2 regions of the Paenibacillus thailandensis genome follow, and region 2 is predicted to be linked to the other one. Evidence: riboswitches for the same ligand, from Rfam matches in the RefSeq annotation. Region 2 holds a riboswitch; the other holds the start of a gene.
The links. A riboswitch is a leader RNA that binds a small molecule or an ion and turns the genes downstream of it on or off. The one in region 2 is predicted to bind thiamine pyrophosphate.

Region 1: another riboswitch for thiamine pyrophosphate. It lies ahead of thiM (hydroxyethylthiazole kinase); the one in region 2 lies ahead of ACFSW5_RS04685 (hypothetical protein).

The regions. Positions count from the first base shown of each region.
Region 1 covers NZ_JBHUMY010000041.1:1,520-5,836, reverse strand. The annotation lists gene thiE (thiamine phosphate synthase) at 1-135, opposite strand, end outside; gene thiD (bifunctional hydroxymethylpyrimidine kinase/phosphomethylpyrimidine kinase) at 135-956, opposite strand; gene thiM (hydroxyethylthiazole kinase) at 977-1,780, opposite strand; TPP riboswitch at 1,876-1,981, opposite strand; gene ACFSW5_RS23800 (acyl-CoA thioesterase) at 2,095-2,559, shown strand; gene ACFSW5_RS23795 (hypothetical protein) at 2,655-3,176, shown strand; gene speD (adenosylmethionine decarboxylase) at 3,290-4,108, shown strand; gene ACFSW5_RS23785 (secondary thiamine-phosphate synthase enzyme YjbQ) at 4,208-4,317, opposite strand, start outside.
Region 2 covers NZ_JBHUMY010000005.1:43,545-47,861, forward strand. The annotation lists gene ACFSW5_RS04675 (ThiF family adenylyltransferase) at 1-632, opposite strand, end outside; gene thiC (phosphomethylpyrimidine synthase ThiC) at 625-2,385, opposite strand; gene ACFSW5_RS04685 (hypothetical protein) at 2,419-2,730, opposite strand; TPP riboswitch at 2,818-2,922, opposite strand; gene ACFSW5_RS04690 (glycosyltransferase family 4 protein) at 2,932-4,125, opposite strand; gene ACFSW5_RS04695 (hypothetical protein) at 4,284-4,317, opposite strand, start outside.

The DNA.
Region 1 (4,317 bases), on a different contig from region 2:
CCGGTATTGGAACATCGTCGCTCCGCCCTCGATCGCTGCTCGCAGCACGTCTAGGGGTGAGCTGCAATTAACGCTCCCTGCAATAAAATAAAGTCTCAACGCCCGGCGGACGGCCGCTTCGTTCCACCCTGCCATCAAGCTTCTCCTCCTTGCAGTCGCCGCCTATAGGCAAAGTGGTTCGTCGGCCCGTGGCCGCCGCCGATTCCCAGGTTCTCCTCGATAGCCGCCTGAATAAACGCTTTGGCCGTTTGAACAGCCTCTTCTACGGGCTTGCCTTGAGCGAGCAAGGCGGTTACCGCTGCGGAGTAGGTACAACCGGTTCCGTGAGTATGGCGGGTTTCGATCCGTTTGCTTTCCATATACATAAACTGTCGCCCATCGTATAGCAGGTCGACGACTTGTTCCGTTGCGTAATCGTGTCCGCCTTTCATGACGACGTAACGGGAGCCCATCTGTACGAGACGCTTCGCCGCTTCTTCGCGGTCGGCAAGCGACCGGATGGCCATTCCGGCGAGCAGCTCCGCTTCGGGAACATTGGGCGTCGTAACCAGGGCCAGCGGAATCAGCCGCTTGATCAAGGCGGCGACAGCTTCCCGCTTTAAAAGCGCCGAGCCTCCTTTGGCGACCATAACCGGATCGATGACGAGCTTATCCCAGCCGTATTCCGCCGCCTTGTCGGCTACGATGGAGATAATGGCCGCATCGAACAGCATCCCCGTCTTTACGGCATGGGGCTGAAGATCGTCCCCGATCGCGTCAAGCTGCCGGGCAACCGCTTCTTCCGTTAATGGATACACGCCGTGTACCCCAAGCGTGTTTTGGGCCGTAACGGCGGTTAGGGCGGACATGCCGTAAACGCCGAGCTCCTGGAACGTTTTAAGATCGGCTTGAATGCCTGCTCCTCCGCCGCTATCCGAACCGGCAATCGTTAGGGCCAGGCGAATGGTTTCGTTCATGCGGTCAAACTCCTCTCCACTCAGGTGCTTTGTTTCCATGGGCGGACGATTTTCCGTTCGTTGACGGTCTCCGGAGAAACCGAAGCCAATTGATTGATAAACTCGATTTGGAAGCTCCCCGGCCCTTGTCCGGCCGTCCGTTCGAAGGCGTTCTCCGCAGCGATGCCGTAGAAGGCAAGCGCCTCCGTTACGGCGTCCAGCTTGGATTCCCCGCCAACGGCGAGAAAGGCGGCAACAACCGAACTAAGAAGGCATCCGGCTCCGGTCACTTTGGCGAGCAGCGGGTGGCCGTTGCCGATCAAGGCGACGGCAGTGCCGTCCGTCACAATATCCTCCTTGCCGGTCGCGGCTACGATGCAGCCTAATTTCAAGGCAGCCCGCCGGGCAATCTCCAGCGCGTCCCCGCTGCCTTCGCCGGCATCGACACCTTTAATATCCCAGCGTTCGCCTGCGGTATTGGCGATTTCGGCCATATTGCCGCGCAGAACGTCTACCTTGACCTGCTTCATCACCGTTTGCGCCGTCTCCGTCCGATAAGGAGTCGCCCCGGCTCCCACCGGGTCGAATACGACAGGCACTCCGTTGGCGTTTGCGGACCGTCCCGCCAGCAGGATGGATTGCACGACATTTTCGTCAAGCGTTCCGATATTGAACATGACTGCGTCTGCGATACGGGCGACGTCCTCCACCTCCTCGTGCGCATACGCCATGAAGGGCGAAGCGCCCAAGGTGAGCAAGCCGTTGGCGGTAAAGTTGGCCACCACAAGGTTCGTAATATTATGGACTAGCGGATTGCGTTCGCGCACCCTTTTCAAATAAGACATCGTAAGCATCCTCCTTCAATAAGCACAAAACCCGCCCCTTCCGAAAGGAAGGAGCGGGTTCCCGAATCAAGCCGCAAATACGCGCGGACCATTATGACAGGCTGTCTCCACTTCCCTCCGCTGGTACGAACCAGATCAGGTTCCAAGGGTCCGGAGTCAAGAAAGCTCCGTCTCAGCCAAACGGCTCCCCTAGTGAATAAAATAGGTAGTATTCGATTGTTTTCTACTATAGCATAAGCTGCCGCGCCGTTGCCATCCCTTCTCATAAGTTCTACAATATTCATAAATCATTTTCCAAGGGAGCAGCCGTCACCATGAAAAAGATAAGCTTTATACAGCCGGATGCCGCCGGTTGGCTTCAAAAATTTCAATTTTCGATTCCGATTAAAGTGCGTTATTGCGAAACGGATATGTTGGGACACGTAAACAATGTCAGCTATTTTATGTATTTTGAACAGGGACGCGTCGATTATTTCGATCATCTCGGGCTGACGGCCGCGCTTTTCGGGGACAGGTTCGTCGCCGTGACGGCCGATCTGGAATGTCAGTACTTGGAGCAAGTTTACTTGAAGGATCCTCTGCAGCTGTACGTCCGGACGGCTCGTATCGGCCGTTCCTCCGTGGACATTCAATACGCGTTGGTCGCAAACGGGCGATTGAAAGCGGCAGGCAGAGGGGCGCTCGTGCTTATCGATAAGGAAAGCGGCAAAAGCGCGCCGTTACCCGATTTTGCCCGCGAAACGATTCGGAATTACGAAGGGGACAGACTCGAGGAGTAACGGTTAAGCCCGGCGCGCCAAGTGTCGTTTAAAACACGAAATAGAGGCTGACCCTAAGCCTGGTCGCAGTTATACGAAGTCGGAGGGGATGCAGCTTGTTTGATCCAACGGTATTCGACAATTTAAAAGTCGCATTCGAGAACACGATTTACGACCTGAACAATTTGGACCGGCGAATCGCCGTGACGAGCCGCAAAGACGTCCTGGACATGGCGGTGATGGGAAGAAGGTTTTCCATCGGCTTTCAGCTCACGGACGGCGGGACGGCTTATGCCGAGATCGAGCTGTCGGCTTCGCTGAAGGAGCTCGCGGCGGAGCTGTTGGAGCAGGAAGGGACGAACCCCGGCTGCGAGCTGAACGTCTATTTTCACGTTTCGATGGACGAAATTGACGAGAACTGCCGGCAGATCCGGGAAGCGCTGCACGAAATATGGGAGCCGGAGCAGCCCGTTAGCCAAACGATAGGCTTTATTTACGGCAGTACGCCGCTTGTTTATCGGAACCGGATCGGCATTCCGTTCAATCGCAAAATTAACGAGGATCAGATGGAGGACATTGCGAACCTGGTCGATTTTACGATCAAAACGTTGGAGAGGCTCCGTGCCATGGGTTGGTAAGCGGCGGGATCGAGTCCCGACTGCCGGATGGCCATCCGTTATAACGGAAGGGCGCTTTTTTCGAATGGCCCCCGCCTTTTTGGGACATAGTAGGGATGAACGGGGGGATCGAGATGAGCATGGAACCGGACCATGGCCCTGACAAACGGATAACGTTGCACGGCTTCAATAATTTGACGAAGTCGCTAAGCTTCAATATGTATGATATTTGCTATACGAAGACGAAGGAAGAACGGGAAGCCTATATCGCATACATTGACGAGCAATATAATTCCGAACGGTTGACGGGCATTTTGAATACGGTGTCCGAAATGATCGGTGCGCATGTGTTGAACGTCGCGAAGCAGGATTACGTGCCGCAGGGGGCAAGCGTAACGCTGCTCGTATCGGAAGGACCGGTCGTGGAGGCGCCGCCGCATATGTTCGACGAATCGCCGGGGCCGATGCCGGACAACGTCGTCATGCAGCTGGATAAAAGTCATATTACCGTCCATACGTATCCCGAATATCATCCGAGCGAAGGCATCAGCACGTTCCGCGCCGACATCGACGTTTCAACCTGCGGCGAAATTTCGCCGCTGAAGGCGCTCAGCTACTTAATCGGCTCCTTCGAAACCGACGTTATGACGATCGATTATCGGGTACGGGGATTTACGCGGGACATTTACGGCAACAAGTTGTTTATCGATCACGACATCACCTCGATCCAGAACTACATCCCGGACGACATTATCTCGTCTTACGACATGATCGACGTAAACGTCTATCAGGAGCATATATTCCATACAAAATGTAAGTTGAACCGCTTCGATTTAAACAACTATCTGTTCGGTTACACAAAGGACAAGCTTAGCCCGAAGGAGCAGAAGGAGATGGAAGCGAGGCTGAGGGAGGAAATGGACGAAATTTTTTACGGCAAAAATTTGTCCTAACCGCTTTCCATAAGCCGTTGTCGCCTCTCTCCGTTCATAAGCTCGAAATAAAGCCCGCCGGTATGGTATGCACCGGCGGGCTGATGGTTTAGCCCGGCGTCAGCCTCTGACGATTTTGACATAAAATCTTCTCGTCCGAGGGCCGTCAAATTCGCAAAAGTAGATCCCTTGCCATGTCCCCAGCACCAGGCGGCCGTTATCGATGAGCA
Region 2 (4,317 bases):
GCTTCCGCCGCCTGCAGCGACGCGACCAGATCGACCGCCGGCGATATGACGCCGGCGGTGTCGCAAGTTTCGCCCTCCTCCGCCTCTTCTCCGCCGATGAGGCAGCGGAGACAGGCGGTGCGGCCGGGCAGAAGCGTCGCACACATGCCCGCCGAGCCCGTCACCCCGCCGTACAGCAGCGGGATGCCGCGCCTGAAGCATTCGTCCGACAGCAGCAGCCGCGTCGCCGCATTGTCCGTGCCGTCGAGCACGAGATCCGCACCGTCGATAAGCGGCCCGACCGTGCGGGAATTCACGTCCGTCACGTACGGCACGACGCTCACTTCGCCGTTAATGCGGCGAAGCTTTGCGGCCGCCGCGGCCGCCTTGGGCAAGGCCGCCTCGGCGTCGGACTCGTCGAACAGCATTTGCCGCTGCAAATTGCTCGGTTCGACATAATCGCGGTCGGCGAGCCGGATTTCCCCGACGCCGGCCCGCGTCAAATGCTGGGCGAGCGACGCGCCCAGCGCTCCCGCGCCGACGATGAGAACGGCGCTTTCGCCAAGCCGCCGCTGCCCGGCATGCCCGATCGGCGCAAAGCGGATTTGCCGCGAATATCGCTCATCCCCGTAACGGCGTCCGGCTTCACCCATAAATCGAGCTCCCCGACGCCTTAAACGCGGCCGACCGCTCCTTCATCCCTTCTTCGATCGCTTCGGCCGTATCCAGCCCTCTGCTTTCGGCGAAATCCCGGATATCCTGCGTAATCCGCATGCTGCAGAACTTCGGCCCGCACATCGAGCAGAAGTGGGCCGACTTGGCCGCTTCCGCCGGAAGCGTCTCGTCGTGATACGCCATCGCCCGCTCCGGATCGAGCGACAGGCGGAACTGATCATGCCAGCGGAACTCGAAGCGCGCCTTCGACAAAGCGTCGTCGCGCTCCCGCGCCCGCGGATGCCCTTTCGCCAAATCGGCGGCGTGGGCCGCGATTTTGTAGGCGATGACGCCTTCCTTCACGTCTTCCTTGTTCGGCAAGCCCAAATGCTCCTTCGGCGTAACGTAGCACAGCATCGCCGTGCCGAACCAGCCGATCATCGCCGCGCCGATCGCCGATGTAATATGGTCGTAACCGGGCGCGATATCGGTCGTAAGCGGGCCCAGCGTATAAAACGGAGCTTCGTTGCAGACCGCCGCCTGCCGGTCCATGTTTTCCTTGATCAGATGCATCGGGACGTGGCCGGGTCCTTCGATCATCACCTGCACGTCATGCCGCCAAGCGATTTGGGTCAATTCGCCCAGCGTATCCAGCTCGGCGAACTGCGCCTCGTCGTTGGCGTCGGCGATGGAACCCGGCCTAAGCCCGTCGCCCAGCGAGAAGGTGACGTCGTACGCCTTCATGATTTCGCAAATTTCTTCGAAATGGGTGTATAAGAAATTTTCCTTGTGATGCGCCAGGCACCAGGCCGCCATGATCGAACCGCCGCGGGATACGATTCCGGTCACCCGCTTGGCCGTCAGCGGGATGTACCTGAGCAGCACGCCGGCATGGATCGTAAAGTAGTCCACCCCTTGCTCCGCCTGCTCGATGAGCGTGTCGCGGAACACCTCCCAGCTCAAATTTTCCGCGACGCCGTTTACTTTCTCCAGCGCTTGGTAGATCGGCACCGTTCCGACCGGAACGGGGGAATTGCGGATGATCCACTCCCGCGTCGTATGGATGTTCCGTCCCGTGGACAAATCCATAATCGTATCCGCGCCCCAGCGGGTCGCCCACGTCATCTTCTCCACCTCTTCCTCGATGGAGGAGGCGACGGCGGAATTGCCGATGTTCGCGTTGATTTTCACGTGAAAAGCCTTTCCGATAATCATCGGCTCGCTTTCCGGATGGTTGATGTTCGCCGGGATGACCGCGCGTCCCGCCGCCACTTCGGAACGGACGAATTCGGGGCTCATCCCTTCGCGCAGCGCAATGAACTCCATCTCCGGCGTAACGATCCCTTGCCGCGCATAATGCAGCTGCGTCACGTTGCGGCCCTCGCGGGCGCGAAGCGGACGGCGGCTCAGCGGAAACAGCTCCGCGCCGCGGGCCCGCGCCGACTCCTCGGAAGCGAAGCCGTTATCCTCCGGACGAACGCTGCGGCCCTCGTAGCTTTCGGTATCCCCTCTTTCCGCAATCCACGCGGAGCGAAGCGCCGGCAGACCTTTCCGCACGTCCGCAACATAACTCTCGTCCGTATAAGGCCCGCTCGTATCGTACACGCGCACCGGCGCGTTCGCGCTCACGTTGCCGCTTCTGTCCTCCGTCTCGGACAACGCGATTTCGCGCATCGGCACGCGGATGTCGTCTCTCTCTCCGGTTACGTAAACTTTGCGGCTGCCCGGCAGCGGCGACATGTGAATAGACATAAAAAAACCTCCCGGCGGAAAATGAATTTTCCACTAGGAGGCCTCGTCAAGCCTGCGGCCGAAAGCGTACAGGCGAAAGCGTTGCCGGAGCGGCCGCGGGCGAATGGCGCCCGCTTCCTTGCAGCGCGGCTCTATCCCGCGCTTGCTGCGGCGAATCGTCTTCCCGGCAGACTGCTTGAAAGCAGCGCTGCTGTCTGTGACAATTCTCCGCTTCACCGGCTTTCCCGACGCGGCAACGGATTTGCCGGAACGCACGCCGCTTTTGCTTCTGACGGTTTCGTCCGGCAAAAATCGAAGCCGGTGCAAACCGCAAAACGAATCGGCGTATACATTCCGATATGGCAAAAAAGCCGTTCCCGCGAAGGAACGGCTGATAGACGACATCGTTCCCGCGAACAGGACCGAGTCGGCCCGTCGCGCACAGAACGGCAATATCGCATCATCCCACTTTCCTACGCTGGCATAACCCAGATCAGGTTCAAAGGGACCAAAGCCGAAGCTTTATCTCAGCCCTTGCGGGCGCCCCTAGTGGATTTATGGTAAAAACTATACATCCTCCTGCCAAGGGCTGTCAATAGAAAGCGGATGAAAAACGTCCTCGTGAAACACCTCGAGCCAACGCCTTGCGGTGTGAAGCCAAGTAAATTTTCTCTCGACGAGCGCTCTGCTGTTCATGCCCATCCAGTCGCGAAGCGGCTTGTCGCGCAGCAACAAATCCAGCCGCTCGAGCAGCTCTTCTTCGATGCGTTCGGGCCGAACGAGAAACCCCGTTTCGCCCGGAACGATAATTTCCTTCATTCCTCCCGCCTCCGTCGCCACGACGGGAACGCCCGACGCCATCGCCTCGACGTTGACCAAGCCAAACGCTTCCCGCCCGCCGGAAGGCACGACGGCGACGTCGGATACGAGAAACCAGTCCGGCACGTCCGAATGCGGCACATATGGGACGAACCGGACGTTGCCGGAGCTTCTGTGTCCGAGCCGGACAAGCTTTCTGGCGTACGCGGTAGTCCGGTGGGAGCCGTAAAACGGGCTGCCGACGACGACGACCAGCAGCTCGGGATGCCGCCTCGAAAGCTCGGGAGCGATGCGAAGCAGATGATGGACGCCTTTGAGCGGAATGAGGCGCCCGATAAACATGACGACTTTGCGGCCGGTCAGCCCTTTCAGCCGGCGCATATCCTCGCGTCTTCGCGCCCCTTCCTCGGAGTGCTGGGATACAAACCGGAGCGTATCCACGCCGGGGTATACGACCCGGATTTTGGCCGCCGCTTCCGGGGCTCTGCGGGCTACCTCGCTGCGGATAAATTCGCTGTTTACGATAATTTTGTCCGCCTTGCGCAAGCTTTGCTTCAGCTTGGCCGGCGATATATAACGCGGCCCGATAAAGGTCGTGGAATGCAAATTCAGCCAACACGGCTTGCCCGGGTGCATCCTTTTCAGGACGGGGATCATTTTCGGACGGTTTTCCACCTGGATCAGCGCCGGGGAGAACCTTTTGATCGCCATGCCCACCTTGCGCGCGTAGAGCGCTTTATCGGCTGCCGGAAACCGTTCGCAAACGATGTCGTTCACCCTGCTGATCTTGGACAGATAACGGCTTGACCGGCCGTATATGCGCGGCTCGACGTAAGGAGCGAGCAACGGGACGAACTTCTCGACGACACGTTCGACCGAGCTGCTTTTCGAGGAAGGAATCGGGTAGGATCCGGGCGTAACGAAGGCTACTTTCGTGGGCACCTGGAAGCCCTCCTAAAAGTTATTGACGGTACGCGGCATCGCTTCGGCGCCGCGCGCTCGGCTTCGGGAATATGGCGCCGTCAACGAATCCGTTAGGAGTAGCATACGCGATCCCGTGCCGGCCTGCTACCGGCATTCACCCTTCCCGCTTCGGGATTTCAGCCGATTCCGGACCGTCTTTCCGTTCCCAGC